Regions from separate parts of the Mesorhizobium sp. M0954 genome, predicted to be linked through region 1. Evidence: riboswitches for the same ligand, from Rfam matches in the RefSeq annotation. Region 1 holds a riboswitch; each other region holds the start of a gene.
What was found. A riboswitch is a leader RNA that binds a small molecule or an ion and turns the genes downstream of it on or off. The one in region 1 is predicted to bind cobalamin.

Region 1 (10,600 bases):
TTTGCGCTGCGGGTCGTTCGGGAAATGTTTGAAGAAAGGTGCTTGTCGAGCGTCCAGATCTTCTGGCATCGGCATGGTGCATGCCGCACCATGCGCTGGATAATTCCATCATTCGGCCGTGGACAAGGCTGGTAGAGATCGTCGATTATCTCTTGCGGGTGCTCGAGCCCGCCTCGGCCGGCAACAAGCTACGCCTCCGCCAGATCCTCCATTTCATAAAAGGCAGCGGGCGCGATATGGATGTGAAGCAGCTTTCCTTGCCGGTTATGCATCGCTCTCGGAAATTCGTCTCGCACGAAAATCTGCCGCCAAACTGGCCTGATCAACAGCGCCAGTTGCATGGCGTTTTCCCAGTCCAGTTGGCTTTGCACGAAATGCGGTTCAGCCCAAGGGTCGGTTTCCTCGCCAGCACGCCACGTCCCGCCGTTTTAGCCACCGTGTCCCGGCAACGCGTCTTGCACCTGCTTGACAACCGCTCGCAGGATCTCAACGCCCTTCTCGATCTGCCGAATGCTCAAGGCGGCATAGCCCATGACAAGCCCCACGCGATCGATGTGGCCTTCGTCCGATTGCCGCTCGTAAAGGGGCGAGATCAGGTGCAGCCCCAGGCCCGCGCCTCGGGCGGCTTCGACCAGGGTCGTTTCCCGCGATCGCGGCAGTTCGTCGAACCAAACGACGACGTGCAGACCGGCCTCTGCTCCCTGGACAGCGATGCGATCGCCGAAGCTGCGCCGCAAGGCGCCCAACAACGTCTCCCGACGCTCGCCGTTCAGCCTGCGCACGCGCCGCACATGGCTTTCGTAGCCGCCACTCTCGATTAAAGAGGCCAGAGCCTCCTGTTCAGCTACCGGCGAATGCCGGTCCGCGAATTGTTTGGCGGTTGCGAAGACCTCCTGCAATTCCGGCGGGACGACGAGGTAGCCGATACGCAGCATCGGCGAGAGCGTTTTGGAGATCGTGCCGAGGTAGATGACAGCCCCGTGGTCCTCGAGACTATGCAGCGGAGGGACCGGATTGATGTCGTAGCGATATTCGCTGTCGTAGTCGTCCTCGATCACGTAGGCATTGTTGTGCCGCGCCCATTCCAGAAGCTGGTGGCGGCGCGTGATCGGCATGACGCCGCCCAACGGAAACTGATGCGATGGCGTGACATAGGCCAGTCGTGCACCAATCCCCGCCAGCAACTCCGTCTTCATCCCGTCCTCGTCGACGGTGACGGGGACGGGCGAGGCGCCTGTGCTGGCAAAGACCTGACGCGCCATCCTGTAGCACGGGTCCTCGATGACGAAGCGGTCGGCGGGATCGAGAAGCAGGCGAGCGCACAGATCTAGGCCCTGCTGCGAACCGTTGACGATGATGATCTGCTCGAGGTCGCAGCTCAGGGTTCGGGCGCGCCAGAGATAGCCCTGGAGCGCCTGGCGCAGCCGGCGCGAGCCGCGAGGATCGTCATAGGCAAGACGCAACGGGCGCTGCCCCATCGCCTTGCTCATCGCACGTTTCCAGACCAATGCGGGGAAGTCTGACGGCGCCAGGTCGCCATAGCGGAAATCGACCTTCAGCCCAGTCGGCAGATAATCCGGCCAGGGCGGCGTGACGCGCAGTCGGCCCCCATAGGCGGACAGAAGAACCGAGCCGACCCGTTTCGCAGGCGTGCGGCTTGTCTCAGGACCGATCAACGAAGATGCAACGCGGGGTCGTGCGCCTTGACGGACGTCGATGAAACCTTCCGCGGCCAGTTGCTCATAGGCGACCGTCACCGTCGTTCGCGAAACCCCAAGGTCATTTGCGAGGCCTCGGGAGGAAGGCAGCTGACTGCCGGTTTCGTAGACACTTCCGAGGATCTGCTCGCGAAGAGCCTCGTAGATCTGGCGTGCACCCATCGCGTGCGAGCGACCTGCAGAACCGGCACTTGAAGACTGGACCATTTCATTCATCGCCAACTGGATATTTCACATTGGCCAGTTTGCCGTCAATCTTTCGGAAACCCAAGAAAGATCTTAGAGGCCGAATGACCCGTTCCTATCAATCGGAAACCGATGCTCTCACGCGGTCGCTCAACGACACCGGTCCCGGATTCGCCACTCGGGCGATCCATCATGGCTACGATCCGGCCGGCTTTTCCAATGCCGTTCAGCCGCCAGTCTTCTTGACCTCGACCTATGGATTCGAAAGCGTGGCAGCGAACGAGGCCGCCGCCGCGCTTGGCGGAAGGCTCTATGCGCGCGAATACAATCCGACGACGGAGATCCTCGAGCAACGGCTCGCCAATCTGGAAGGAGCCGAGGCAGGTTTGGTCGTTGCCTCGGGGATGGCGGCTTTCGGCACACTGATCTTGTCGGTCCTGTCCCAAGGCGATGAACTCATCGTCCACAAGACACTTTATGCGAACACGCTTGCCATGGTCGAACAGGCGGTCCCCCGCTTCGGCATCAAGGTCGTCGCGGTCGACCTGTCCGATCCTCACAATCTCGATGCCGCGATCACCGAGCGGACCCGGCTTGTTTTCTTCGAGACGCCGGTGAATCCGCTGAGCCGCATCCTTGATCTCGCTGCCATTGCCGAGCGCGCCCACGCGCGCGGTGTAAAGGTTGCAGTCGACAGCACCTTCGCCTCGCCCGCTCTCCAGCGGCCGCTCGAACATGGGGCCGACCTCGTGCTCCACTCCCTGACCAAATACATCAATGGGCATGGCGATGCCCTTGGCGGGGCGATTCTCGGCGACGCGCAAACGCTCCGCACGCTGCACGAGACGGGCCTGCGCTACATCACCGGCGCAGCGCTCTCGCCCATGTCAGCCTTCCTGATCCTGCGCGGTCTGAAGACGCTCACGCTACGCATGGAACGCCACAGCGCCACAGCCCTTGCGGTGGCTCAGGCACTTGAGGCGCACCCGGCGGTGGCATGGGTGAGTTATCCCTTCCTCGACTCGCACCCTGATCAGGTGACGGCGCGAAAGCAGATGTCCCAAGGGTCGGGCATGTTGGCCTTTGGCCTCCACGCCGGATTCGAGGGCGCGCGGCGGATGATGGACCGGCTCAACCTGATCACCCGGGCTGTCAGCCTCGGCGATGCCGACAGTCTCATCTATCATCCGGCAAGCCTGACCCGTGCTCGTCAGCCGATCCGCAAGGATGCGCATCTGGCCGATGGAGTCGGCGAGGACCTCATGCGTCTCTCGGTGGGTCTTGAAGACGCCGATGACCTAATCGCCGACCTGCGGCGGGCTCTGGACGCCTTGTGATGACTTGTCGTCCGGCCAGTCCTGCGCTCACGCACAAACCTGGAGCCTTGCCATGGCATTCCTGACCGGCCTTTCCGCGTTTCCCATCACGCCGACCGATCGTGACGGCCGTGTCGATACCGTTGCTCTGCGCAAGCTGATTGCCAGGCTTTGCGCCGCTCAGGTCGATTCCATCGGTCTTCTCGGCAGCACCGGCACATACATGTATCTGACGCGCGAGGAACGGCGACGGGCGCTCGCCGAGACCTTGGACGAAACCGGGGGACAAATGCCGGTCGTGGTGGGTGTGGGCGCGCTGCGCACCGACGAAGCAGTGAGGCTCGCGCAGGACGCTAAGGCCCTTGGGGCTGCCGCGGGGTTGCTTGCCGCCGCCTCTTACACCCCGCTCATTGAGGACGAGGTGTTCGAACATTTCTCCACGGTGGCGCGCGAAAGTGGCCTTCCGATCGTCATCTACGACAATCCAGGAACGACGCATTTCCGTTTCACCCCAGCACTCGTCAGCCGCCTGGCAAAGGTGCGGGGGATCGTCGCTATCAAGAATCCGACAGACAAGGGCGATGCGATCAAGAGCCATCTGGCCGACCAGAGGCGCACTGTGCCGGAAGGGTTCTCGATCGGCTACAGCGGCGACTGGAACGCCGCAGAGGCCATGATCGCCGGCGCCAACACATGGTACAGCGTCCTCGCCGGCATCCTGCCCGAGGTCTGCGTGAAGATCGTCACGGCGGCGCAACAGGGCGATGCGGCCGAAGCGCGACGGATCGATGCCACGCTTGCGCCGCTCTGGAGCCTCTTCAAGGAGTTCTCGAGCCTTCGCGTCGTCTATGCACTTGCCGAATTGCTCGACATTTGCCGTGCCGACCCCCCGCGTCCCATCCTGCCTCTGCCCTCAGCAGCGAAGCGCCAGATCGCCGCCGCGTTGGAACGCTTGCCATCGGATGCCAGCCGGTGAACAGCGAACCCGGCGGCCAGTGAAACGAACTGTCATGTATGTACCCGTTCATTTCGATGAACCGAGCCGAGAAGTCCTTTGCGAACTGATCGAGAAGAGCGCACTTGGCATGCTGATAACCCATGGCCGGAGCGGTCTCGACGCCAATCACATCCCCTTCGAACTCGACACGTCACAGGGAGAAAACGGTACCCTTTACTCCTGCGCGATTAGTACACGTGCCGAAGGAAAGTGCACTTTCTCGCTCGAGTGACTTATTTCAAAGGATGTGATCGCGTTTTGGCACATTCACGGCCCACATGCGGCAGCCGATAACTCACCACATGGTGAGCAACCAGGAAACCCTCCGGCCTACACTTTCTCCCGGAGCGCGCGTGCTGCAGCAACCATGTTCATGAGGGCAGGGTGGACCTCCTCCCATTTGCGTGTTTTGAGGCCACAGTCCGGGTTTACCCACAGTTGGGCATCCGACAGTCGCTCGCGGGCAAGCATGACGAGATCCGAAATCTCGCCGACTTCCGGGACGCGTGGTGAGTGAATGTCATAGACTCCGGGACCGATTTCGTTCGGATATTTGGAGCTCGTGAAAGCATCCAGCAGCTCCATTTTCGAGCGCGACGTCTCAATCGAAATGACATCCGCATCCATTTCAGCGATCGCGTCGATGATCTCGTTGAACTCCGAGTAGCACATGTGGGTATGGATTTGTGTCGAGTCCTTTACACCCGTTGAAGCGATCCGGAAGCATTCGACAGCCCAGTCGAGATAGTCTTTCCAGTCAGACTGGCGCAGTGGCAATCCTTCGCGAAACGCGGCCTCATCGATCTGGATCATCCTTGCGCCGGACCATTCGAGATCCGTCACCTCGTCGCGGATGGCGAGCGCGATCTGGCGGCATGCTTCGGAGCGGGGTACGTCGTCGCGAACAAAAGACCAGTTGAGAATGGTCACCGGGCCTGTGAGCATTCCCTTCACAGGGTTTTCCGTAAGCGACTGGGCGAATTGCCACCAGCGCAGCGTCATCGGCTTGGGCCTCGATACGTCGCCGAAGATGATGGGGGGGCGCACGTAACGCGACCCATAGCTCTGCACCCAGGCATGCTGGGTGAAGGCGAAGCCGGACAGCTGCTCGCCGAAATGCTGTACCATGTCGTTTCGTTCGAACTCACCGTGCACCAGCACGTCCAGCCCGATCTCTTCCTGCCAGCGAATTGCAGCCTCGATCTCCTTCTTCAGGAAGGTCTCGTAGTCGACATAGCTCAGCTGGCCCTTCGCATGAGCGGCCCGCGCCCTGCGTACCTGCGGCGTCTGCGGGAAGGACCCGATGGTCGTCGTCGGGAACGGCGGCAGCCCGAGCGTGCCGGCCTGGACTCTGGAGCGCTCGGCAAAAGCGCTCTCTCGTCGCTTCATGCTGTCGTCAATGCTGGCGATCCGCCCCTCAACCAGCGGGTCATGGATCTTCGTGGATGTCACGCGAGTGGCGGCAGCCTCGGCAGACGCTTTCAACGCGCCTGCCACCGCATCCCTGCCTTGGGACAGGGCCCGGGCAAGCAACACCAACTCGTCGGTCTTCTGGGCCGCGAAGGCGAGCCACGACCTGATGTCCGCGTCGAGTTCCGTCTCCATGCGGAGGTCGATCGGCACATGCAGCATCGAGCAAGAAGGCGCGATCTCGACGCGGTCCAAGGGCCAGCCGGCGACGATCGGTTTGATGCGGTCGAGAATGGCGGGCAGGTTCGCACGCCAGACGTTGCGGCCATCGATCAAGCCAAGCGAGAGCACCAGATCCTTCGGTGCGAGCCGACCCACCGTTTCCAGCTGCTCGGGAGCGCGCACGAGATCAATATGCAGCCCGGCCAGGGGCAGAGAAACCGCGGTTTCGAGATTGTCTCCCAGCGGCCCGAAATAGGTAGCCAGCATGATCTTCAGCTCGGGCGCGGCTTTCGACAGCTGGCCATAGGCGAATTCGAACGCAGCTCGTTCGTTCGGGTTCAGATCGAGGACAAGCGCTGGCTCATCGATCTGCACCCAGTCGGCTCCAGACAGCTTCAGCCTCTGCAGGAGTTGCTCGTAGACGGGCAGCAGCCGCGGCAGGAGCGCGATGGGATCGAATCCTTCGGCAGGCGATTTCGCCAGCTTGAGGAAGGTGATCGGTCCAAGGATGACTGGGCGTGTGTGAACGCCGAGAGCTTTAGCCTCGATGAAGTAATCGACCGGTTTCGTCGACGAGAGGGCGAACGTCTGATCATCGTTGAGTTCCGGCACAATGTAGTGATAGTTGGTGTCAAACCACTTGGTCATTTCCATCGCGGTTACATCAGACCGATGAGCCGCCTGCTGGTGACCAGCGTGTCGACAATCCTCCGTCTGACCCTGGTTGCCCCGCGCCATTGCGAAGTAGATGTCAAGTGGAACCTCGCCGCTATTCCAGCCGTAACGGGATGGAACGGCGCCGACCATGGCTGCGGTGTCGAGCACATGGTCGTAGAGCGAGAAGTCGTTCGACGGGATTTTCGACACGCCGCGATCGTGCTGCTCCTCCCAGCTAGCGGCACGGAGCGCCTTCGCGGTCGTGAGAAGGTCGGCAGCGGACGATTTTCCGGACCAGTAGCTTTCAAGCGCGAATTTCAGTTCTCGCCGACGACCGAAGCGGGGCACGCCGAGCGTTGCTACAGGAATTTGCTGAGAGACAGTCATGCCAGACCCCGATGGTTGGGGCGTCGGTGACAAGGAAGGCGCTAGCAGGCCGGCACGAACGCCAGGCTGCAGCGGCCACCGAGACACCCCGCCCGTGGACGTAATTCGCCGTGGCAGGTCTCCTGGCTCGCGGGGTCATAGCCTCTACCCGTCTTCCCAAGGCTATTCGCCTCAGTGACATGAGTGGGGTTGGCTCGCCGCTAACAGTTGCGGGGGCAGCGCCGGCATCGCACCGGCTTCCCTCTTAGCTCCGCTGCGGCAGCGCCGTACGGAGAACCACGACGCGGGAGACAATTACAGCAGTTCGCTTCTTTGTCAACGCCGCATAAAGAAATGTTTATGTCGTTATGTTAAATTTCCGTTGGCATGTTGCCAAAGGTCGCCTTGAAAGCGAAACTATGGAAGCCTTGAGCGGCCGGTAAATCAAAGCAATAACGCACAGCGGTCCAGGAGGATAGGAGTTCGTCGGCTGCTGGCAGCAAACATACCGGCAAGCGCCGTGGTGCTGCTTAGCGCATCATGCGAACCACCTCGGCGTCGAACTTCGGCTCCGAGGTTCCGACCGCTTCGTTGGTGATCTGCTCGCGACCATATTCGGCTCAATGGCGAGGCTGTTGCCCATGTGGAAGCTGTTGGCCGTGATGCCCTCGGTGATATGACACAACGATTTCGGGGGGAGCACACCGAGGCCAGGCGCAGCGGCGTGTTGCGAAGTGATCGAGGCCAATGTCTCGAACTGCTTGTTCGCAGCCCACCGGCTCAAGGTAACCCGGCTCAAACCACCGGGCCAGCTCAAGTCCTGTCCAAATGAGGCCTGGGCGGCAAATCGTCGTGCACGCGCACGGTTTGGCGTTCGATCTTGTGATGCGTCTTGGGCGGACAATCGCCACGGTGGAGCGCGCAGAAGCGGTCCCCAATTGGGAAGCCGAGGGCGGTGAGGACAAGCCAGCGCCACAGGCGGAAGGGGACTTGGACCTGTTTGCCCTGCTGGACCACAAGTTCGCGACACAGGGCCTCAAGGAGAAGACCAAGAGTGATTATGCGCGGGACCTCGCCAAATCATCGTAAGCGCTGTTGTGGGACCACCTTTCGGGAGTGGTCGCGATCTGTGAGGTTGCCGATCCTGTATTGGGATCGGAGATCGGCTTGTGTCTGGACTTGACCTTACGCTTGACCCGGAGCGGCAGCCTCGGCGTTTCGAGGTGATCAACGGTGCCGGCGGTCGGCGTCATTGGTCGGTGGATGACAAGGCGCGGATCATCGCGGAGACGCTGGAGCCGAACGCAGTCGTTTCCGAGGTCGCCCGCCGGTATGGCCTCAGGCCGCAGCAGGTCTTCGCCTGGCGCCGCGAAGCGCGCAAACAGGCCGCTTCGGTGCAGCAAAATTCTCCTGCCTTCGTGCCGGCGGTTGTGGCGGCGGCGGAGCCTGTAGCCAGCCGTTCACCGAAGCAGCAGAAACGGCAAGCCACTCGAGACGCCGGAGTGATCGAGCTTGAGATCGACGGCGTTGCGATGCGCGTCGGCCGGGGCGCCGATGCCAAGACGGTGGCCGCAGTGATCCGCGCGCTGAAGGCGACGTCGTGATCGGGCCGACGGGTGCGGTCAAGGTCATGGTGGCGACGAAGCCGGTCGACTTCCGCAAGGGTGCGGAGGGATTGGCTGCGCTGGTGCGAGAGACGATGGGAGCCGATCCGTTCAGCGGGGCCGTGTACGTCTTCCGGGCGAAGCGGACAGACCGGATCAAGCTGATCTTCTGGGACGGCACCGGCGTCTGCCTCTATGCCAAGCGTTTGGAGGATGGGGAGTTCCGCTGGCCGAAAGTACATGACGGCATGATGCGGCTGACGGCCGCGCAGCTCTCGGCGCTACTCGAAGGTCTCGACTGGCGGCGCGTCCATGAGGCGCGCCGGACCCGCGTTCCAGCCCAGGCCGGCTGACCCGCGACGAAGTGAATCAGCCTGGATTCCGCTGTCGCGGGCTGTCGGCGAATATGGTCTGATCCTGTCATGGCGATGACTGCTGACCAGCTTCCCGACGATCCGGACGCGCTGAAGGCGATGGTCCTGGCGCGCGACGTCGAGAACGCCCGGCTGATCCAGATCATCAAGGAATTGCAGCGCCACCGCTTCGGCCGTCGTGCTGAAACGCTCCCCGAGGATCAATTGCTGCTGGGGCTCGAAGAGGCCGAGCAGATCGAGGCCGCCGGCGAGGAAGCGAAGGAACAATCTGCTCTCGCCGAGCGCCAAGCAAAGGCCACGAAGCGCCGGGCGAACCGCGGTGCGTTGCCACCCCACCTGCCGCGCACGGAGATGGTCGTCGACATCGAGGACCATGCCTGCCCGTGCTGTCGCAATGGCCTGCACCGGATCGGCGAGGACGTGAGCGAGCGGCTCGACATCGTGCCGTCGCAGCTGCGCGTGATCGTGGTGCGGCGGCCCAAATATGCCTGCCGCGCCTGCGAGGACGTTGTCGTTCAGGCTGCCGCGCCGGCCCGGCTGATCGAGGGTGGTCTTCCGACCGAAGCGACGGTCGCCCAAGTCCTGGTCTCCAAATACGCCGATCACGTGCCGCTCTATCGTCAGGCGCAGATCTATGCCCGGCAAGGCATCAATCTCGATCGCTCCACGCTCGCCGACTGGGTCGGCCGCGCCGCCTGGCACCTGCGTCCGGTGCATGCGCGGCTGCTTGGCAAATTGAAGTCCTCGCCAAAACTCTTCGCCGACGAGACGACCGCGCCGGTGCTCGATCCCGGCCGAGGCAAGACCAAGACCGGGCAGCTCTGGGCCTATGCGCGTGACGATCGGCCATGGCAGGGAGCCGACCCGCCGGGCGTTGCCTATGTCTATGCACCCGACCGGAAGGCCGAGCGTCCGATCGCTCATCTCGCAGGCTTCACTGGAATCCTGCAGGTCGATGGCTATGGCGGCTATCGCGTGCTGGCCGACAAAAGCGGCGTCACGCTCGCCTTCTGCTGGGCACACGTGCGCCGACGCTTCTATGAACTGGCGGCAGCGGGTCCCGCGCCGATCGCCAGCGAGGCGCTGAGACGGATCGCCGAGCTCTACAGAATAGAGGACGATATCCGCGGCCGATCGGCCGATGAACGCCGTGCGATGCGTCAGGAAAATAGCCGCGCTATTGTCGCCGATCTCGAACCCTGGCTGCGCGAGAAGCTCGGCCTGATTAGCCAGAAGACAAAGCTCGCCGAGGCGATCCGCTACACGCTCTCGCGCTGGCAAGGCCTCTCGCGCTTCCTTGACGACGGCCGCATCGAGATCGACAGCAACACCGTCGAGCGCTCAATCCGTCCAATCGCGCTCAACCGCAAGAACGCGCTCTTCGCGGGCTCGGACGGCGGTGCCGAACACTGGGCAGTCATCGCATCGCTCATCGAAACCTGCAAACTCAACGGTGTCGAGCCGCTCGGCTATCTCGCCAACGTCCTCACCAGGATCGTCAACGGCCATCCGAACAGCCAGATCGACGACTTGCTGCCCTGGGCCTACATCCGGGCGCCTGAGCTCAAGGCCGTGGCCTGAGAACAGCGCTTACAAATCATCAAAAGCAGCGGGCAGTCAAAGTTCGGCGCCGATTGACATGGAGATAGCCATCGCGGCGGACCCCCAGGCGGACCGCAAGCCGGAATACAACCGGGTGCAGGCGGCCAAGCTCGTCCACAAGATGGCGTCGGGCACATACCGACGATGG
Region 2 (10,600 bases), on a different contig from region 1:
CAGGGCTGCAAAGGTCCAACCCAGAACGAGCCGGCGCTGGGTGTGGTTCGAGGGGCAGCTCGATCTCGACGCTGATCGGATGGTTCATGGCCTATGGTCCAGCGACGATCGCAGCGAAAATAAGCACCTTTGCGCTTGCCTTGAAGGCTCCTATTCTGGAGGGTAGTATCCGCTCGTGGGCATAGAATGTCGGTACTGCCTTTCTTAAGAATTTACGCGCTGCTCAACGCGGTGCTGGCTGCGACTGGGCTTGTGGCGGTGGCTACGCTCACGACACCGGACCTGTCCGGACGAAGCAGACTGGCTTTGGCTGCCGTGCTGGCGGTCATTTGGGGCGTCTATCTCCTGGAATTGGCCGAGAAACTGCACAAGCGCCGGGCGGGAGACGTTCGGGACAGGACGCCGGCAATCGCCATTGATGTGCTCGCGGTTTTGGTTCCACTCGCCGCATTTCTGCTCGTCGGCACGCCCGACCGGAGCCTCTACTGTGCTGTCTGGCTGCTGAAACCGCTGCGCGACTCAACTTTCTTCCCGCTGCTGGGCAGAATCCTGACCAACGAAGCGCGCAACCTGATCGGCGTCGCCACGGTCTTCGGCATCGTTCTTTTCGGTTTTGCGCTCGCAGCCTATGTCATCGAGCGCGACGTCCAACCGCAACAGTTCGGCAGCATCCCCCAGGCAATGTGGTGGGCGGTGGTCACGCTGTCCACCACCGGCTATGGCGACGCTATTCCGGAAAGCTTCGCCGGCCGCGTCCTTGCCGGGGCGGTCATGATGAGTGGCATCGGCATCTTCGCGCTCTGGGCTGGCATTCTTGCCACCGGCTTTTATCAAGAAGTCCGTCGCGAGGATTTCGTCCGCAATTGGCAATTGGTCGCCGCCGTGCCGTTGTTTCAGAAGCTCGGCCCGGCCACACTAGTCGAGATCGTGCGCGCATTACGACCTCGCATCGTGCCGGCGGGCGCTGTGATCTGCCGCAATGGCGAGACCGGTGACCAGATGTTCTTCGTCGTGGAGGGGCGCGTCAGCGTCGCGACGCCGAACCCGGTGGATCTGGGCCCTGGCGCCTTCTTCGGCGAGATGGCGCTGATCACCGGCGAACCGCGCTCGGCGACCGTCAGCGCCACAACGGTGGTCTCACTCCTGTCGCTACACTCGGCGGATTTCCAGATGCTGTGCAGCAGCAGCCCGGAGATCGCAGAAACCATCCGCAAGACCGCGCTCGAGCGGCGCGGCGCGGCAGCTAAGGGTTGACCGTACTAGGTGTTCGTCAGAGGAGGATGTGATGGCAAGGCTGCCAGCTGCCTGCCGATGGTGGCTGGCCGGAACTACATGCTTTGCCGCTGCCGAACCATCCTCAATACAAATCGCCACGGAATCGTAGAAAAATGGCTTAAAATCAACGCGGGAGGCGTTGCGGCGCTGCATCTCGACCGCACCATCAAATTCGAAAGCGGAATCTCTTGCCCGTTGAATTCGAGCACGGCAGGGAGCGTCCTTGTCGGGGCACGTGCTTTTTGCCTGATTGCGGTCGCGAGTTTGGCTTATGCGAAGTGGCCATCGGCAGGCATGGCCATCTATCGACAAGCGCACATAACTATTCGCGCACCAGGCGTCCGGTCGCCCACCAAATCACCGACACAACAACGATCGATGCGTAGCCGTCCACGGCATAGTGCCAGCCGGTGAACACCGATCCGTACAGGATCAGGGCTGCAAAGGTCCAACCCAGAACGCCAAGCCAGCGATTGATCGATGACAGCAAATAGGCGTTCAATGCGGCAAAGGCGACATGCATGCTTGGCATGGCCGAGATGCCGCCGCCAAGACTTGGCCGGCCGCTTTGGTAAGCCATCAGGAGATATGCCGCGGGTTCCCGCACCATGTAACTATGGTCCAGCCTGTCCAGGGCCGCATTCAATCCGTGGAAGCGATCCACGCCGACAAAGTGGTGGTAGTAAACCGGTCCGACCGATGCCAGCGCCACGGCCAAGACCGTTCCGAGGACGGACAACGTCAGCGCTGCTGCGCAGAGATAGCGGATGCGGGCAATCTCGTCCGACCAGAGCGACACGAAAAGGATGGCGCCGAACCACTGGTAAAACCAAATGACTTCATAGCTGTTGAAGACGACGAACGACCAATTGTTGCTGTCGAGCTTATGGACGATCTCCCATGGCGGCATCCCGTGCAGCCATTCATCAGCGTCGGCCAACCAGTTGTCGGCATAGTATGGGACGACGGACGGGATGGCGATCTTGTAGGTAGAGAACGCGGTCAAGCTGGCAAAGAAGAACAGCAGCACCAGCAGACAACCGCGCCAGCGCCCTTGAACCAAATCCAGTGCGTAGCGAACCGGTTGCCGCCGGCCATGGATTAGCGCGGCACAGCAGACGCCACCGATAAACAACACCGGAATGCCAACAAGAAACTTGTGAGAATAGATTAAGGCGGACGTATAGAATATTTCTGGATATAGTGCAGATGCGCCTAAAACGTATGTCGCCATGAACAAGGAGAGGCGCAATTGCCATATGGCGGAGGGCCTGTAGCGAGAGGCTTCCGTGGTTAGGGCCAAACCAATTTACCTGTTCTTAACGTTTCGCCGGAGAGACACATACACCGGTAAGGTAAAAACCTTGCCGCCAGGTTTACTTTTCGCCGGTGGTCGACATTTGCCGGCCGGCCCGCATGCGGTGGATCGATTCCCTGAGCAGTCTTGCATCCGCATCGCTGTCCATGCCCCCGCGTGAAGGAATTGCCCCGGAGCCTCGGGGCCGAGCCGGCCGGTTGCTTGAACACGGGCCCGCCACGCCCTCAGTTGACATATCATAAGTTTTAGCTTATCATAAGTCATGATTTATGATTATGCAGGAATGGTGGCCTTGGCCGATCCGACGCGCCGAAAGGTGTTCGAGCTCATCGCCGATCGGCCACGCTCGGTCATCGATCTGACGCGAGTGCTTCCGGTCTCGCAGCCGGCGGTATCGCAGCACCTCAAGGTCTTGAAGGAAGCCCGGCTGGTCCGCGCAGAGCCGAAAGGTGCCAGCAACATCTATCATCTCGACCCGCATGGGCTCGGCGAGATGCGCGCCTGGCTTGACCGCATGTGGGGCGATGCGCTCGACGCCTTCAAATGGGAAGTCGACAACAGCAAGGAGAAGAGGAAATGACGACCATGATCAAGCCCGCGCCGGTCAGGAAGTCGGTGACCGTGGAGGTGCCGCTCGACAAGGCGTTCGATGTGTTCACCACAGGATTCGGGCGCTGGTGGCCGGCTTCGCATTCGATCGGCAAATCCGCCCTGACGACCGCGGTGATCGAACCGAAAGCCGGCGGCCGCTGGTACGAGATCGGCGAGGATGGGTCACAATGCGATTGGGGCGAGGTTCTCGCCTGGGATCCGCCGTCGAGGCTGACGCTCGCCTGGCGCATTGGAGCCGGCTGGCGCTACGATCCGGCATTGCTGACCGAAGTCGAGATCCGCTTTGTCGCGCTCGGCGAGAACGCGACGCGCGTGGAACTCGAGCACAGGCTTCTGGAGAACATGGGCGAAACCGCAGAGGCGATGCGCGAGGCCTTCGAATCGGAGGGTGGCTGGAGCGGTCTCCTGGACCGCTATGCGGCTGAGGCCAAGCGCCACGCCGCCTGATCGGGAAGCCGTTAAGTCCAATATCCAGCGAGGCCGTCGCACCCTCGGCCTCGCCGTTTTTGAATCAGTGTCGATCTGCCCATCTGGTTGACCGGGGCGGGGAGATACGCTGCCCTTTACCTGCCGCCGCGAAGGTTTGCAGCGCCGCAGGTTTGTAGAACGTCCTCTCCTCCTACCATCCGGTATGCGCCGCGTCGTTTGGACGCGCGAACGGCGCTGTAGCAATTTGTCGTTGTGCATGGTCCTTTCGCAAAATCGATTCCGATTGTCAGGATCATGGTCTAGACCTGACAGGCACCTTATCCGGAAATCCGATGGCGGGAGGCGCTGGTGGAAGGCCAGGACGAACAGATGACCGGCGCCCGGGCGGCCGAGGAGCGCCGCGCCGACATCTATGACGAGGACGGCGTCATCCTGTCGTCGTTCCTCGCCCAGATCGGTGCCGCGATCGCCGATCGCGATACGCTGACGCTGAAGCGCGAAGTCGACGATCTGCACCAGTCGGAACTCGGCCACCTGCTCGAGGCCCTGCACCCGGAACAGCGACGCGCGCTGGTCGAATTGCTGGGCAAGGATTTCGATTTTTCCGCGCTGACCGAGGTTGACGAGGCGATCCGCCGCGACATCGTCGACAGTCTGCCCAATGCGCAGATCGCCCAGGCGGTGCAGGATCTCGATTCCGATGACGCGGTCTACATTCTCGAAGACCTCGACCAGGAGGACCAGGACGAGATCCTGTCGCAGCTGCCGTTCACCGAGAGGATCAGGCTGCGGCGTTCGCTTGACTATCCCGAAGAGACCGCCGGCCGCCGCATGCAGACCGAGTTCGTCGCGGTGCCGCCGTTCTGGACGATCGGCCAGACCATCGACTACATGCGCGAGGACAACAATCTTCCCGACCGTTTCAGCCAGATCTTCGTCATCGATCCGAGCTTCAAGCTGCTCGGCGCCATCGACCTCGACCAGATCCTGCGTACCAAGCGCTCGGTCAAGGTCGAAGAGGTCATGCATGAGACTAGGCATGCCATCCCGGCCACCATGGACCAGGAGGAGGCGGCACGCGAATTCGAACAATACGATCTTCTGTCCGCCGCCGTCGTCGACGAGAACGAGCGGCTGGTCGGCGTGCTGACCATCGACGACGTCGTCGACGTCATCCAGCAGGAGGCCGAGGAAGATCTGCTGCGCATGGGCGGCGTCGGCGACGAAGAACTCTCGGACAGCATCTTTTCGACCTCGCGCTCGCGCGTGCCGTGGCTGCTGGTCAATCTTTTGACGGCTTTCCTGGCGGCCTCGGTGATCGGCCTGTTCGACCGCACCATCGAGCATATCGTGGCGCTGGCGGTGCTGATGCCGATCGTCGCCGGCATGGGCGGCAATGCCGGCTCGCAGACCATGACTGTCACGGTGCGGGCGCTGGCGACCAGGGACCTCGACATCTACAATGCCGGCCGCATCATCCGCCGCGAAATCGGGGTGGGCTTCATCAACGGCATCATCTTTGCCATCCTGATCGGCCTCGTGGCTGCTGCCTGGTTCCACGATCGCAATCTCGGCGGCATCATTGCGGCTGCGATGATCATCAATATGTTCGTGGCGGCTCTGGCGGGCATCCTTATCCCGCTGCTGCTCGACCGCTTCAAGATCGATCCGGCTGTGGCTTCGGCGGTTTTCGTCACCACGGTCACCGATGTCGTCGGTTTCTTTGCCTTTCTCGGGCTCGCCACATGGTGGTTCGGCGTGCGCTGAACGTCACCTCAATTGACTTTTACGTAAATGCCATGCGAGGCTTTGAAAGGTGCCTTGTCCGCCGATTCTGGTACGCGCCTGGGCGCTGGCGGCGCCGGCCAGTTGGAACTCGCGGCGTGGCCGGGGCATTGGAGTGACGATGCGGGAATATTATTCGATCACGGAACTGACCCGCGAATTCGACGTGTCGACGCGGACGTTGCGCTTCTACGAGGACGAAGGGCTGGTGCAGCCGGTAAGACGCGGCCGCACGCGGCTGTTCCGTCCGTCGGACCGGCATCTCATCCGCCAGATCATGCGGGGAAAAAGGCTCGGCTTCTCGATCAACGAGATCCGCGAAATCATCCAGATGTACAGGGAGCCGCCCGGCGAGGTCGGCCAACTCAAATTGATGATCAAGCGCATCGAGGAAAAGCGCGAGGATCTTCGCCAGAAACGCCGCGACCTCGAAGAGACCCTGGCAGAGCTCGACCAGGCCGAGGAATCCTGCGTCGAGCGGCTGGTGGAGCTCGGCGTCACCACCTAAGCCGGTGTCAGCCTCGGCTCAAATCCAGCGCCGCACCCTTTTGGCGTAGTCCCGGTATTTCTTGCCGAATTTGGCCGTCAGCACCTTCTCCTCGCTCTCGATCGTCAGCTTCTGCGTCAGGAACGCCGCGATGACTGCCAGCGGCAGGAACCAGGCGATCCCAGTGACAAAGGCGAGGCTGACCAGCAGCAGCGTGTTGGCGAGGTAGATCGGGTTGCGGCTGACGGCGAAGGGTCCGGTGGTCACCAGATGGTCAGGCACGCCGTTCGGGTTGAGCGTCGTCTTGGCGCGGATCATGGTGCGGATTGCCGTGAACCAGAGCGCGGCAACCGCCACCAACCCCACAAGGCCGGCGGCGAACAGGATGTCGCCGAGAAGATCGCCGATCCACGGCAGCGGATAGAACAGCCCTAGCGCGACGCTGACGATGATGGCAGCGATATAGATCAGCGGCGGCCATGGGATGTGCCCCAGCTTCGGCTGCCCAGGATTTTGCTGCACGGGTTTCGGGTGACTGTCGCTCATTATTGTCCTCCCTCGATTAGCGCGTTCCCGGTTCCGCCGCCTCGGTTTGGGCGGTGCAGGTGCCGGCGAGCTCGCCAATATGCGCCTTCCACTCCGGGGACTGGTCGTCGCTGTAGAGCCGGTCAAGCGAGGCTTCGCCCTGGAGAGTGTCCAGCATGCAGGCACAATAGCTGGAGCAGAACTCGGTGTCGCGTGCCTGCTCGCAGGATATCTGGCAGGATTTCAGAAAACTCACCTCCCTGGTTTCGGCCTGCGCCGGCATGAATTGCGAAAACAGCCAGACCGAGCCGATCAGCACCGGCTGATGGATCAGGTAGAAGGCAAGGCTGTGCCGGCCGATGAAGACCAGCGGATTTGCCCAGCGGCCGGGCGCCAAGGCCGACAGCCGCGTCAGCGCGCCGGAGGTGGCAGCGAGCTTGGTAACCGCGATGCCGGCAAGTACGGCGCCGAACCAGGGCAGCAGCGGAACGTAGTCGTTGGAGCGCGGGTTGGTCGCCGACAGGCCGACCCACCACAAAGCCGGATGATCGAAAAGCTCGGATCGCAGGTAGAAAGGCGCGGCGACGACGAATACGGCGACAAGCAGCGTCAGCAGCGCCGGCAGGCGCAGGAACGCCAGGCCGAGCAGGCTGGCGAGCGCGATCTCATGCAATATGCCGAAGAAGATGAAGCCGTCGGGCGTGGCGATGCGGGTGACCAGCGATATTGCGAGCGCTGCCCCGGCAACCATGGCGAAGCGCTTCCAGAAGCCGGTCCAGCGGATTTTTTTGCCATGGGCGAGATAGAGGCTGATGCCGACCAGGAACAGGAAGCTCGAGGCGATGCAGCGCGCGTAGATTTTCCACCAGCCGAAGGCGGTGAGGCCGGGATCGGTGTAGCCGAAGAATTCGAGGTCCCAGGTGAAATGATAGCTCGCCATGGCAAGCAAAGCGATGCCGCGTGCAATGTCGATAACGGCGATGCGCTTCGACTTCGGTTGATCCTGAACGGCTGCGCTAGGCGTGTCGATTGTCATGGTCTCGCTGTCTTGGTTCAGCCCCGGCAAGACGACTATCACGGTTGCCACCGTCAAAAGAAGCAGGGCCTTGCGTCGCGTTGGTACCGGTCGGCATCGGCCTGCTTTAGGCCAAAGCCGGAAAGCCTTTGGCCGGCGTGCTGGCGTTCTTCGGCCTGGGCGCGGTTTTCGCGACACTCGGCCTGCTGGCGGCGGCCTGCGGCTTCGTCACCTGGCGCTATCTGCCCAAATCGCTTTGATGTGCGAGCGCCGCATGGCGCTCGCGCAGCCAGTTGTGGAAGCGGTGCAAGTCGTATCCCTCGGGCATCAGTACGCCGGCCTTGTGGCGCATCGAGCGCAGGCCCACCTGGTTGACCTCGCAGATATCAGCATCCTCCTCCAGCACCTGGGTACCGAAGGCGACGATGTTGTCGATATCCGCGGCCGGATCGGCGAGCGCTTCGCCTCGCGGCGGACGAGCAGCCAGTTGCGATACCAGATGGCCTCGAGATCGCGCTGATAGGCCGCGATGTCCCAATTGGCTGATGACGGCAGCGTCGGCTCGGCCCGCGTCAGGCCCTTGTAGGGACCGCGCTCATTCGGGCTGGGTTGCATGCCGGCTTCCTCCCCACCGCCAGCCGACACCCGGCTGCGAAAATTGTCAATCGCGGCGCCGGTCTGCGAACTTGGCGAGGCGGCGCATTCGCCACACGATCCGGCGGAATTTGGTTTGCCGGGCGCGGCGATTCTGCCTATAGTCGCTGATGTCGTCGGTTCCGTTTGGAACCAAGAGGGAATGCGGTTAGGGCAAGTTGTTTGCCCAATGCCGCGGCTGCCCCCGCAACTGTGTGCGGTAGTCCTCTCCATATGCCACTGAAGGTTCGCCTTCGGGAAGGTGGGGAAGGGCGCTGATCCGCGAGCCAGGAGACCTGCCGGCGACAGGAAACTGACTTCTATGCCCTCGGGTGGAGGGCGAAAGGACAAGACATGAATACCGCTTCCGTTTCGCTCGGCGCTTCCGCCTCCTCGCAGTCGCGTCTCATGCAGCTGGCGCTTGCTGCATTCCTCGGCATTTTCGTCATGGGCTTTGTCGGCTTCTCGCATATCGATGCGGTCCACAATGCCGCGCACGACTATCGCCATTCGATGGGCTTTCCCTGCCACTGACAAGGGGCTGACATCATGACACTGTTTCGCAACGTCGTGTTCATCGCGGCGATCGCAGGGCTTGTGGCCGGCGTGGCTCTCGCCTGCATGCAAGCCTATGCCACGGTGCCGCTCATCCTGAAGGCGGAAATCTACGAACAGGCCGGCGGCGGCCATGACCATGCCGCGGCACCTGCGGCACCGGCCGAAAACGCCGCGGGCACGACGGCTATGAGCAGCGCCGCGCCGGCACCGGCTGAAGCAATGGCTCCGGCGGAAGACGAAGGCTGGGCGCCGGCCGACGGTTTCGAGCGCTTCGGCTTCAGCGTCGTTGCCAATATAGTCACCGGCATCGGCTTTGCGCTGGTCCTGGTTGCGGTTTCGGAATTCGCCGGCGGCATCGGCAACTGGCGCCAGGGCCTGTTCTGGGGGCTTGCCGGCTTTGCCGTGTTCACGCTGGCGCCGGGCCTCGGCCTGCCGCCGGAACTGCCGGCGATGCCGGCGGCCGACCTTGTCCAACGCCAGATCTGGTGGTGGGCAACAGTGGTGGCGACCGCCGCCGGGCTCGGCCTTATCGCCTTCCGCAGATCGTTGCCGCTGGCGATCCTTGCCGTAGCGTTGATCGTGGCGCCGCATATTGTCGGCGCGCCGCAGCCCGATAGCTTCGAGACGGCGATCCCGGAAGGCCTGCACCACCAGTTCGTGGTGGCGGTGACGCTGACCAATCTGGTGTTCTGGCTGGTGCTCGGCGCGGTCGTCGCCGTGGTGCGCGGACGCTTCACGGGCACGGCGACCAGCCTGCGCGACAGCTTTGCCTGACCGCGCTGCCGGGGCACTCACCCTGGTCATCGGCGGTGCGCGCTCCGGCAAGAGCGCGCATGCCGAGAGCCTGGTGACGGTCGGCCCGCCGCCTTGGAGCTATATCGCCACGGCGCAAGCCTATGACGAGGAGATGCGCCAGCGCATCGCGCTGCACCGCTCGCGCCGCGGCGCCGGCTGGACGACCATCGATGCGCCGCTCGACCTTGCCGGCGCGATCGGAGCGCTGCCTGACGGCCAGCCGGTGCTGATCGATTGCCTGACGCTGTGGCTGACCAATCACATGCTGGCCGACCATGATGTCGAGGCCGAATGCCGGAGGCTGGCCGATGTGCTGTCGCGGCCGCGTGGGCCGTGGTTCGTGGTGTCCAACGAGGTCGGCCAGGGCATCGTGCCGGACAATGCGCTGGCAAGACGGTTTCGCGACGCCGCCGGCCGGCTGAACCAGGACGTCGCGGCTGTTGCCGGCACCGTGCTTTTGATGGTGGCGGGGCTGCCGCTCAAGGTGAAATGACATGGCTGATACTATCGATCCCAAGGACGAGGAACGCCACCGCGCCAAGATGGCCAAGCGCAAGGCGGTGCAGGACGCAGAGGTCGCGGCCAAGACGGTCGAGAAGGGGCTGCTGATCGTCAACACCGGACCGGGCAAGGGCAAGACCACGGCCGCCTTTGGGCTGGCACTCAGGATGCTCGGCTATGGCAAGCGCGTCGGCGTCGTTCAGTTCATCAAGGGCAAATGGCACACCGGCGAGAAGGACGCGTTTGCTAGTTTTGGCGATCGTGTCGTCTGGCACGCCATGGGCGAGGGCTTTACCTGGGAGACACAGGACCTGAAGCGCGACATCGCGGCGGCCGAGGCTGCCTGGGCGAAAGCGCTGGAGCTGATGGCCGAGCCGTCGATCAGCCTCGTGGTGCTCGACGAGCTGAACATCGCGCTGCGCTACGACTACCTCGATCTCGAAAAGGTGGTCGCGGCACTGAAGGCGCGTCGCGAAGGCCTGCATGTCGTCGTCACCGGCCGCAACGCCAAACGGGTATTGGTCGAGGCGGCCGATCTGGTCACCGAGATGGGCGTGACCAAGCACCACTTCTCCGCCGGCGTGAAGGCGCAGCAGGGGATCGAGTTCTGAGGGGTGTTGCTGGGGAGGCAGAGGCGCGGTGTCTCGACCTCTCAAGATTTGGGTTC
Region 3 (10,600 bases), on a different contig from region 1:
GCCGAGCGCGGCAAGCGCTGCCGAAAAGCCGCCGATGAAGGCGACGTCGGCCGAGCCTTCGAGGATGTCGCGGCCGGGGTCGTCGCCGGTATGAACCAGAAGGTCGGCCTCGGCGAGGCGATCCTCGAACGCGCCGGGCGCCGAAATGCCTTTGCCCTCGGAGCCGCCATAGGCGTGCGAGGTGGCGGCGAGATAGGTGCGGCCGATCTCTTCGCGCGCGGCCCAGTCGCCGCTCGACAACAAGTCCTCGACGCCCGCGCCGTAAGTGCCCGGCGAGGTGCCGAAAATGCGCGGGCTGATCTTGCCGTCGATGCGGGTCCTAGCGGCGAGCGGGTTTTCCGAATCATCCTCGTCGCGGGTCGCCACCGCGTTGGCCGCGGCGTCGATCAGCGCGATCTGGGTCGGGAACATGTCGCGGAACAGGCCCGATATGCGCCAGATGACATCGATGCGCGGACGGCCGAGTGTTGCCGGCGGCAGCACATCTATGCCGGTGATGCGGCCGGTGGCGGAATCCCATTGCGGCCGGCAGCCCATCAGCGCCAGGCCTTGCGCGATCTCCTCACCGCCGGTGCGCAGCGAGGCCGAGCCCCACAGGTCGATGACCAGCGAGCGCGGCCAGTCGCCATGCGATTGCATGTAGCTGCGGACCACTTCTTCCGCTGCCACCTTGCCCAGATCATAGGCGGTCGGCGTCGGCATGGTGCGCGGGTCGGCGGTAAACAAATTGCGGCCGGTGGGCAGCACATCGCTCCGGCCACGCGCCGGCGCACCGGCCGGACCGGCAGCGACGTGGCGGCCGTCGAGGGCGGCAAGCAGCGCGGTTTTTTCAGCTGCCGCGCTTTGCCGCCGCAACGGATCAGCCTCGCCTTCCGGCGAGCGGCCGTAAATGTGCAGGCCGTCCTTGATGGCGAAATCCTTGAGATCGCAGAGCCAGGCGTCGATGCGGCGCAGCGCTTCGTCGGGGACGTCGGTTTGGGCAACCCCGGCTTCCGAGGCGAGGCCGGTCTTTTCCGCCGTCTCGACGATCAGCTTCGCCAGGCGGTCGCGGCGGCGGCGGTCGAGCCCGTCGGCCTGGGCATATTCGTCAACCAGTCGTTCAAGCCGGTGCTGGTTTTCGTCCAGCCCGGCGCCGGTCAGCGGCGGCGGCAGATGGCCGAGCGTGACGGCGGCAATGCGCCGCTTGGCCTGCGCTGCCTCTCCCGGGTTGGAGACGATGAAGGGATAGATGACGGGCAGGGGACCGGTGACTATCTCGGGAAAGCAGTTTTTGCTGAGCGCCACGGTCTTGCCGGGCAGCCACTCCAGCGTGCCATGGGCGCCGACATGGACAATTGCATGGATGCCGAGCGACTTGCGCAGCCAGAGCCCAAAGGCGACCAGCGCATGGCGCGGCGGCAGCGTCGGGTCGTGATAGTCGGCGCGGCGGTCGGCTGAGCGCCCGCGGTCAGGGGCGAGTGCCACGGTGACGTTGCCGAAGGTGGCTGTGCGGAAGGCGAATTGTTTTTCGCTGACCAGCAGCGAAGGTTGGCGTTCTGTCGCGCCCCCCTCTGTCCTGCCGGACATCTCCCCCTCAAGGGGGGAGATTGCGCTGTTGTCTCTACTTTCGCCAATTACCGAGGGCCTTAAGGGAGAGCCGGTGGCGGAACTGCTAATCTCCCCCCTTGAGGGGGAGATGTCCGGCAGGACAGAGGGGGGTGCCTCGCACAAACCTGTCTCATCTTCTGGATTTCCCCATGCGGCTTCCACCGCAGCGATGGCCGACGGCGGCAATTCCGTCGAGAAGGTCAAATACTCCTTCAATGCCAGCCCTTGGCTGTCCTTTTCCAACGCATCCAGCAACTCGCGCGGCGTTTGTGGAATGCTTTCAACGGCGTAGCCCTGTTCGCTGAGGTCGCGCAGCATTGCCAGCACGCTGGACGGCACGTCGAGACCAACCGCGTAGCCGGTGCGACCGGGGGCGCTCGGATAGTCGGGGATCAGGATGGCGAGCTTGCGCTCCGCACGCGGCGTCCGCTGCAGGCGCACGAAGGCCTCGACACGGTTCGCCACTTGCGCCACGCGGTCGGGCTCAGGCCGGTTGGCGAAGGCGCGGAAGGCCAGCGCCGGGTCGGTTTCGCTTTCGCCCTTGAATGAAATGGCGCCGGCCAGGATGCGGCCGTCGAGCTCGGGCAGGACGACATGCATGGCAAGGTCGGCGGGCGCCAGGCCGCGCTGATTGGTTTGCCAGATGTCGCGGCGGGTGGTTGCGACGATGACCTGGAACACCGGCACGCCGGCGCGGTCGAACAGGGTTTCAACGCCGGGCTCGGCACCCGAGGCGAAAGCTGTGGCGGTGATGATGGCGGCAGGCTTCAGGGTTGCGAGCGCGGTTTCGACAAAGGCGAGCGACGCCGGGTCCTTGAGGCTGGAGACGAACATAGGCACGGGAACCATGCCGCGGTGGCGCAGGGCTTCGAAAAGCGCGTCGATGGGCGCGACATCGGCCGCGAGCAGCATCGAACGGTAGAAGAGAATTGGCACGACGTCCCCCTCCCCCTCGAGGGGAGGGTGGCCCGCACGGCCGGGTGGGGTCGTCACGGCAGTGGTCGACGTTTTGTGTAGGCGCGCTTCGGAGAGGATCCCGCCCCCGGCCTGCGGCCGGACCCTCCTCTCGAGGAGGAGGGGGACGCCGCGTTCTGCGACCCCCAGTCCCGGCTCGTAAAATCCCGCCTTTGGCACGCTGACAGGTTCGGCTACAGCCGCACCCGATCCAGCGAGACTTGCCAGCCTCTGCACCAGCGCCGTCATATTTGCCGGTCCGCCCTCGCGGAAATAGCCAAGCAGGCCGTCCAACTCCTCGCGCGGCAGCGTCGAGCCTTCGATCAGCCGCAAATCCTCGTCGTGGCTCTCGCCCGGCAGCAGCGCCAGCTTGATACCGCGATTTCGCGCGATAGCGGCGAGCTGGTCGCAGCCATAGCGCCACCAGTCATAGCCGCCGAGGATGCGGACCAGAATGACCTTGGCGTGGCGGGCGACGCTGTCGATCCACAGGTCGACGGACATCGGATGGCGCAGGTCGCGCAAGGCGGCGAGCCGCATCGACGGCAGGCGGTGCGCATCTGCCCTCCACGCCGCCGCCAGCCCGGCCAGGTCGCTGTCGGTGAAGGACAGCGCCACGACATCCGCAGGCGTTTGCCTGAGATCGACAGGCTCGGCGAGATCGTCGAGCGAGGCGGATGTGGTGGTGAGGATGTGCATCGCGGCTCGTACCTGGGGTCAGCCGGCGAGGATACGCTCGATGGCCGGGCGGTTCAGCCCTTTCAGGCCGATGACGACCAGGCGCGAGCGGCGGTCGTCTTCAGCGGTCCAGGCGCGGTCGTAATAGTGGTTGACGCGCGGACCGACGGCCTGCAGCAGGAGCCGCATCGGCTTGCCGCCGACTTCGACGAAACCCTTGACGCGCAACACGTTTTCTTCCTCCGCCGCCGTGGCGACCCGTTGTGCGAGCTCGTCCGGGTTGGACACAGACGCGATGTCGATGACGAACGAGTCAAAATCGTCATGTTCGTGGTCGAGCTCGTCGTCGTGGTGGGTCTTGCGGTTCTCGATGTCGTCCTCGACGGCGAGGCCGAGGCCGAGCAGCACCGACGGGTCGACCTTGCCTTGCGAAGTCGGTACGATCTTCACCGCCCGCGCAACGTGCTTGCCGATGACGGCATTGGCACGGGCCGAGCCGGCTGCGTCCATCAGGTCGCTCTTCGACAGGATGATCAGGTCGGCGCAGGCGAGCTGGTCTTCGAACACTTCCTCGACCGGATCGTCATGGTCGAGCGTCTCGTCCTGCGCGCGCTGGGCCTGCAGGGCGTCCATGTCGTTGGCTACGCGGCCATCAGCCAGCGCCGGTCCGTCGACCACGGCAATGACGCCGTCCACCGTCACGCGGCTTTTCACCGACGGCCACTGGAAGGCCTGGACCAGCGGCTTGGGCAAAGCGAGGCCGGATGTCTCGATCAGGATGTGGTCGACCCTCGGCGTCAGCGACAGGATCTGGTCCAGCGCCGGTACGAAATCATCGGCGACGGTGCAGCAGATGCAACCATTGGCCAGCTCGACGATGTTTTCCTCGGGGCAGGTGTCGATGGCGCAGCCCTTCAGAATCTCGCCGTCGATGCCGATGTCGCCGAACTCGTTGACGATGATGGCCAGGCGCTTGCCTTTGGCGTTTTCGAGCAAATGGCGGATCAACGTCGTCTTGCCGGCGCCGAGAAAGCCGGTGACCACGGTGCAGGAAACGCGTGAAAGGGAGGCAGCGGTCATGTCAGGTCCTTCAAAAGGTCGAGGGGAGGGATGCGGGCAACAAGGCCGCGCTTCAGGCAATCGGGACGGCCGCGCCAAGGAATGAGCCCATCCGTCGAGGTGGCAAACAGCTTTGCCCCGGTGACGAGATCGGCGCCGCTGGTCGTGGTCAGATCACCGAAGACGTAACTCCAGCAGCCGTCGCGCAGCATGGCCGCGCTGAGCCGGCGCTTGCAATTGCCGAGGCATTCGACGGTGCGGATTTTGATGTTTTCGCTGGAAGCGGCGCGGCGCGTGTCCTCTGCGAGCAGTTCGCCGGCGCGCGGATGAGCGTCCGAACCGGTCTCGTCACGGCATGACGAGCAGACGATGACGGTAACGCCGGCCGGGGAATCACCAAGGCCGGACAATAAATCCGCTGTCTCAGCCGGAAAACTGCTGTCGCGTTCCAAATCAGGCTCCTTGCCCGGAAAACCCGCCAGGCGATCGGATTCTTATGTCCTAGACGGCAGGTCTCCTGGCTCGCGGGTCATCGCCTGGGTGCCGCCTTCCCGGGAACATCCCAGTGGTTTTCGGCCTTGGCTCGTCGCTTACAGTTGCGGGGACAGCCGCGGATTTGAAATCGAGATTTCGCACCGCATTCCCTCTTGGCCCTTGCCGTTGCGGGCAGGGGACCGTCTGGAACGGATTTAGGCTTGTGGGGGCAGTCGTGTCAACGCACGTCTATGGCGCGGCGATATCCGCGAGCGGCCGGCCGAGGTCGCCGGCAGCGGTCACCTCGATGCGTTCCAGGCCGAGCCAGCCCTGCATCTGCTTCAATTCTTCGAAAAGCTCGGCTGCGGTTTGCAGCGAGGCGCCGGGCTCCGCATAGGCGGCATGGACGCGCAGTACGCCGGCCGGGCGGTCGGCCCTGAGGTCAACGCGCCCGACGATGCTGTCGCCGAGCAGGAATGGCAGCACATAATAGCCATACCGGCGCTTTTCGGCCGGCGTGTAGATCTCGATGCGGTAGTGGAAATCGAACAACCGCTCGGTGCGCGACCGCTCGAAGACGACAGGATCGAACGGCGCGAGCAAGGCGCGCGCCTCGATCTTGCGCGGCAAACGGGCGTCCTTGTGGAGATAGGCTGTTTTGTTCCAGCCTTCGACGCTCACCGGCAACAGGTCGCCGGCCTCGACCAACTCCTCGATGCGGCCCTTGATGTCGGCGGGCGAGAGGCGGAAATAGTCGCGCAGGTCTCCTGCCGTGGCGATGCCGTGGGCGCGGGCCGAGATGCGCAGCAATTCGCGGTGAGCGTCTTCGGTGGAGGGCGTTGGCAGACTCAGTATTGTTGGCGGCAGCACGCGCTCCGGCAGATCGTAGAACCGTTCGAAGCCGCGGCGATGCGCCGTGGTGATGCGGCCGGCCCAGAACAGCCATTCGAAGGCGTGCTTGGCATGGCTCCAGCCCCACCAGCCGCCCGAACCCTTCTGCCCTTCGAAAGCCGACGCCGCGATCGGGCCTCGTTCGGCGACCTCGCGATAGATGTCTTCGATATAGGCGGCGTGCTCGCGGCCCCATTTGGCCAATCCGCTGTACATTTCGTCGCCGCACTCGGCCCGCTGCATGCGCCAGCGCATCAACGGATAGGTCTCGACCGGCAAGAAGGAGGCTTCGTGCGCCCAATATTCGAAGACCATGCGCTTGCGCGTTACGGCGGCGTCGTCGAGCAGCGCCAGCTTGTAGGGGCCAAGCCGCGAATAGAGCGGCATATAGTGGGCGCGCACCACGGCGCTGACGGAATCGATCTGCAGCAGGCCGGTACGGGCAAGCACGCGGGCCAGATGCCGGCGGTCAGGCGTGCCGGTGGGTCGCGGGTCATTGAATCCCTGTGCCGCGAGCGCGATGCGGCGGGCCGTGGCAAGCGAGATTTTTTCCTTCATGAAGGCGGCATCCGGAGGATTTTAGACAGAGAAAATGACCTGCGATTCCGTGCCATGCTAGCAGGGTTTTGGCGGCATCCATGTCAGGAGAGAAAAGTGGAGTAAAAAGTGAAGGAAATCAAACAGGAGCGGATCGGACCAGTTTTCCCGGATATGCCGTCCAGCACCGCGATTTGAACAAGGTTTGACTTGCTTCGCCGAAAGCGCTGCGCTAACCCTCGCCGCGTTGCAGCATAGAGCCCCCTTAAAACGGTTCAGTGGTTAAACTGTCACGCTTCCGCAAGTGGGTCCGGTGCTGTAATCAGAGTGGATTGGCCGCCAACGGAAACTGCAGCATGAACGCACTTTTAGGTTCGTACCTGCCCATCGTCCTGTTCATCGGCGTGGCGCTGATCGTCGGGCTGGCGCTGCTCGCTGCACCGTTCCTGGTGGCCTACCGCAACCCCGATCCGGAAAAGCTTTCCGCCTATGAGTGCGGCTTCAACTCGTTCGACGACGCCCGCATGAAGTTCGATATCCGCTTCTACCTGGTGTCGATCCTGTTCATCATCTTCGATCTGGAGGTGGCCTTCCTGTTTCCTTGGGCGGTGTCGTTCAGCCAGATCGGCATGCTCGGTTTCTGGTCGATGATGGTGTTTTTGGCGGTGCTGACCATCGGCTTTGCCTATGAATGGAAAAAAGGAGCGCTGGAATGGGATTGAACGACAGTTCCGGTACGCTCGTCGCGCCGAAGCCCAAGGGCCTCATCGACCCCAACACCGGCAGGCCGGTCGGGTCCGACGATCCATTCTTCCTGGAGATCAACAACGAGCTCGCCGACAAGGGCTTTCTCGTCACCTCGACCGAGGCGCTGATCACCTGGGCGCGCAGCGGCTCGCTGATGTTCATGACGTTTGGCCTCGCCTGCTGCGCCGTCGAGATGATCCATACGTCGATGCCGCGCTATGACTCGGAGAGGTTCGGTGTCGCGCCGCGCGCGTCCCCGCGCCAGTCCGACATCATGATCGTCGCCGGCACGCTGACCAACAAGATGGCGCCGGCGCTGCGCAAGGTCTACGATCAGATGCCGGAGCCGCGCTACGTCATCTCGATGGGCTCTTGCGCCAATGGCGGCGGCTATTATCATTATTCCTATTCGGTGGTGCGCGGCTGCGACCGCATCGTGCCGGTCGACATCTACGTGCCCGGCTGTCCGCCGAGCGCCGAAGCGCTGCTCTACGGCATCCTTCTGCTGCAGAAGAAGATCCGCCGCACCGGCACGATCGAGCGGTGAGCGGCATGACCCAGGCGTTGAATGACCTCTCGACCTATCTCGGCGAGAAGCTGATCGGCCGGATCGGCGCGGCGGTGCTCGCCTATGGCGAACTCACTATCTCGGTCGAGCCGCGCGACCTGATCGAGGTGGTGACCTTCCTGCGCGACGACCCGAAATGCCAGTTCATTTCGATCATCGACGTTTGCGGCGCCGATTATCCGTCACGGGCAAAGCGCTTCGACGTCGTCTATCACCTGCTGTCGCCGAAGCAGAATATCCGCATCCGGCTCAAGGTCCAGGCCGACGAAGAGACGCTCGTGCCGTCGATCACCGGGATATATCCCGGCGCCGACTGGTTCGAGCGCGAGACCTACGATCTCTACGGCGTGCTGTTTTCGGGCCATCCCGATCTGCGGCGGATCCTGACCGACTACGGCTTTGAAGGCCATCCGCTGCGCAAGGACTTTCCGCTGACCGGCTTCGTCGAGGTGCGTTACGACGACGAAGCCAAGCGCGTCATCTACGAGCCGGTGGAGCTCAAGCAGGAATTCCGCAATTTCGATTTTCTGTCTCCGTGGGAAGGTACGGATTACGTGCTTCCAGGCGACGAAAAGGCGAAACAATGATAAAAATATCACGGCATTGGCTTCCGATCGTGATCGTATCGTTTTTCGCGCTGTTGGCCGGTGACTTGACGGGTCGAGCGGATAGCATTCCTGACGGCAATTTTGAGTCTAAGCTGCAAAAATATGATCCCAAAGCGGTCAGCGCTGCCTTGCGCTATGTTCGAAATTTCAACATGAACGCAAATTTCAAAGCGATGGCGCCCGCCTTGCGGCAGCAAACGATAGCTGAATTGAAAGGAGCCAATCCCTCGATTTCAGACAGCGATGCGGGTGAGTTTGCTGATGACTTCATCAAGCGAGCATTGCTGGATAACTCGGAGACTCTAGAGCATCTGACGGCGTTGATGCTGCTGGAAGCCTTCGATCCCGATGAAGTGGAGGCGATGGATGACTTTTACGCGTCGCCGATGGGGTCGCGTATTTTGGCAAAGACGCCGGCCTATATGGCCAAACTGCCGTATCTGGCCGAGTACTTCCAAAAAACCATCGTCCCTGAGGCACTCCGGCAGACACAAGCTGCCCTGAAGGCACAGGGTAAGGACATCAAAATCTGATTTGTTGAGGATCGAAGCTCCGGTACTGGGGCAATGAGTATATAGAAAAAATGGCTGAAACCTCCGTCCGCAATTTCAACATTAATTTTGGCCCTCAACACCCTGCGGCGCATGGCGTTTTGCGCCTTGTGCTGGAGCTCGACGGCGAAGTCGTCGATCGCGTCGATCCGCATATCGGTCTGTTGCATCGCGGCACGGAAAAGCTGATCGAGGCCAAGACTTATCTGCAGGCCGTGCCCTATCTCGACCGGCTCGATTATTGCGCGCCGATGAACCAGGAGCATGCCTTTGCGCTTGCCGCGGAGCGGCTGCTCGGTATCGAGGTGCCGAAGCGGGGCCAGTTGATCCGAGTTCTCTATTCGGAAATCGGCCGCATCATGTCGCATATCCTCAACGTGACGACGCAGGCGATGGATGTCGGCGCGCTGACGCCGCCGCTGTGGGGCTTCGTCGAGCGCGAAAAGCTGATGGTGTTCTATGAGCGCGCCTCGGGCTCGCGCATGCATGCTGCCTATTTCCGCCCCGGGGGCGTCCATCAGGATCTGCCGCAGAAGCTGATCGAGGACATCGGCAAGTGGATCGACCCATTCCTGAAATCGGTCGACGATCTCGACGCGCTTTTGACCGGCAACCGTATCTTCAAGCAGCGCAATGTCGACATCGCGACGGTGTCTCTGGCCGACGCATGGGCCTGGGGTTTTTCCGGCGTCATGGTGCGCGGCTCGGGCGCGCCGTGGGACCTGCGCAAATCGCAGCCCTACGAATGCTATGCCGAGCTGGATTTCGACATTCCGATCGGCAAGAACGGCGACTGTTTCGACCGTTATCTGGTACGCATGGAAGAGATGCGGCAGTCGGCGAAAATCATGCGCCAGTCGGTCGACCTGTTGCTCGGCAAGGAAGGCAGCGGGCCGGTGTCTAACCTCGACGGCAAGGTGGTGCCGCCGAAGCGCGCGGCGATGAAGCGCTCGATGGAAGCGCTGATCCATCACTTCAAGCTCTACACCGAAGGCTACCGCGTGCCGGCCGGCGAGGTCTATGCGGCGGTCGAGGCGCCGAAAGGTGAGTTCGGCGTCTATCTGGTCTCCGACGGCACCAACAAACCCTATCGCTGCAAGCTGCGCGCGCCCGGCTTCGCGCACCTCCAGGCCATGGACTTTTTGTGTCGCGGCCACATGTTGGCCGACGTCACCGCCGTTCTCGGCTCCCTCGACATCGTGTTTGGTGAGGTGGATCGGTAGCAATGAACGCGCTTGTCACCGCAGCGGTTCTGACCATGGCGGCCCAAGTTCCTGCTTGGGCCCCGGATGGTCGATTGCTTTCGCGAGACCTGCTCAAGATCGGGTTTGAGCTGGTCTCGGAGGGCGACTTGCTGATGGGGCGTACATACGAGAGGCATGCGCCGATGGATGACGGGATGGGTTTTCATTCTCTTCCGTGTCCGATCGAGTCGTTTGTTGCCCAAGTGCCCAGCCGGCCGAGGCCTTACTGTGTCTCTTGGGTTGACGATCGTTATGATGAATACATCCGTCTGAAGCGCGGTAAGGAAGAGTTTGTATGCGTGTTAGGGCAATCTGAGAACTGCTATCGCGTCTCCAGTTCGGTTCAATAAGAAAACATAAAAGCGAAACTCCATGTCAGTCCGCCGTCTCGCAGAAGCCAGCCTCCAGCCAGCCTCCTTCGCCTTCAACCGGGCGAATGCGGCGGCGGCGAAGCAGTGGATCAAGAAATATCCGAAGGGGCGCGAGCAATCCGCGATTATCCCCTTGCTCATGCTGGCGCAGGAGCAGGAAGGCTGGGTGACCAAGGCGGCGATCGAAACGATCTCCGACATGCTCGACATGCCCTATATCCGTGGGCTGGAAGTCGCCACCTTCTATACGCAGTACCAGCTCAATCCGGTCGGTACCCGCGCGCATATCCAGGTCTGCGGCACCACGCCCTGCATGCTGCGCGGCTCGGAA

Region 2: linked by a shared signal. The riboswitch ahead of NKH93_RS16525 (CbtB domain-containing protein) and the one ahead of metE (5-methyltetrahydropteroyltriglutamate--homocysteine S-methyltransferase) in region 1 are both predicted to bind cobalamin.
Region 3: linked by a shared signal. The riboswitch ahead of NKH93_RS16335 (DUF1636 family protein) and the one ahead of metE (5-methyltetrahydropteroyltriglutamate--homocysteine S-methyltransferase) in region 1 are both predicted to bind cobalamin.

Annotation. Positions count from the first base shown of each region.
Region 1 covers NZ_JAMYNR010000024.1:22,558-33,157, forward strand. Annotated here, with positions in the region: gene NKH93_RS25800 (hypothetical protein) at 189-341, opposite strand; gene pdxR (MocR-like pyridoxine biosynthesis transcription factor PdxR) at 429-1,925, opposite strand; gene NKH93_RS25810 (trans-sulfuration enzyme family protein) at 2,009-3,241, shown strand; gene NKH93_RS25815 (dihydrodipicolinate synthase family protein) at 3,294-4,196, shown strand; gene NKH93_RS25820 (FMN-binding negative transcriptional regulator) at 4,231-4,449, shown strand; gene metE (5-methyltetrahydropteroyltriglutamate--homocysteine S-methyltransferase) at 4,548-6,893, opposite strand; cobalamin riboswitch at 6,989-7,189, opposite strand; gene NKH93_RS25830 (hypothetical protein) at 7,740-7,961, shown strand; gene tnpA (IS66-like element accessory protein TnpA) at 8,042-8,476, shown strand; gene tnpB (IS66 family insertion sequence element accessory protein TnpB) at 8,473-8,829, shown strand; gene tnpC (IS66 family transposase) at 8,899-10,431, shown strand.
Region 2 covers NZ_JAMYNR010000010.1:220,565-231,164, forward strand. Annotated here, with positions in the region: gene NKH93_RS16480 (cyclic nucleotide-gated potassium channel) at 187-1,254, shown strand; gene NKH93_RS16485 (phosphatase PAP2 family protein) at 1,598-2,509, opposite strand; gene NKH93_RS16490 (ArsR/SmtB family transcription factor) at 2,856-3,173, shown strand; gene NKH93_RS16495 (SRPBCC family protein) at 3,170-3,652, shown strand; gene mgtE (magnesium transporter) at 4,004-5,401, shown strand; gene NKH93_RS16505 (MerR family transcriptional regulator) at 5,541-5,927, shown strand; gene NKH93_RS16510 (methyltransferase family protein) at 5,946-6,452, opposite strand; gene NKH93_RS16515 (heparan-alpha-glucosaminide N-acetyltransferase) at 6,469-7,467, opposite strand; gene NKH93_RS16520 (SRPBCC family protein) at 7,685-7,852, opposite strand; cobalamin riboswitch at 8,201-8,397, shown strand; gene NKH93_RS16525 (CbtB domain-containing protein) at 8,434-8,613, shown strand; gene NKH93_RS16530 (CbtA family protein) at 8,629-9,411, shown strand; gene cobU (bifunctional adenosylcobinamide kinase/adenosylcobinamide-phosphate guanylyltransferase) at 9,404-9,925, shown strand; gene cobO (cob(I)yrinic acid a,c-diamide adenosyltransferase) at 9,927-10,544, shown strand.
Region 3 covers NZ_JAMYNR010000010.1:188,529-199,128, forward strand. Annotated here, with positions in the region: gene NKH93_RS16325 (cobaltochelatase subunit CobN) at 1-3,240, opposite strand, end outside; gene cobW (cobalamin biosynthesis protein CobW) at 3,259-4,299, opposite strand; gene NKH93_RS16335 (DUF1636 family protein) at 4,296-4,730, opposite strand; cobalamin riboswitch at 4,769-4,972, opposite strand; gene NKH93_RS16340 (winged helix-turn-helix domain-containing protein) at 5,002-6,201, opposite strand; gene NKH93_RS16345 (NADH-quinone oxidoreductase subunit A) at 6,537-6,902, shown strand; gene NKH93_RS16350 (NuoB/complex I 20 kDa subunit family protein) at 6,893-7,474, shown strand; gene NKH93_RS16355 (NADH-quinone oxidoreductase subunit C) at 7,480-8,082, shown strand; gene NKH93_RS16360 (DUF2059 domain-containing protein) at 8,079-8,636, shown strand; gene NKH93_RS16365 (NADH-quinone oxidoreductase subunit D) at 8,687-9,877, shown strand; gene NKH93_RS16370 (hypothetical protein) at 9,880-10,248, shown strand; gene nuoE (NADH-quinone oxidoreductase subunit NuoE) at 10,271-10,600, shown strand, end outside.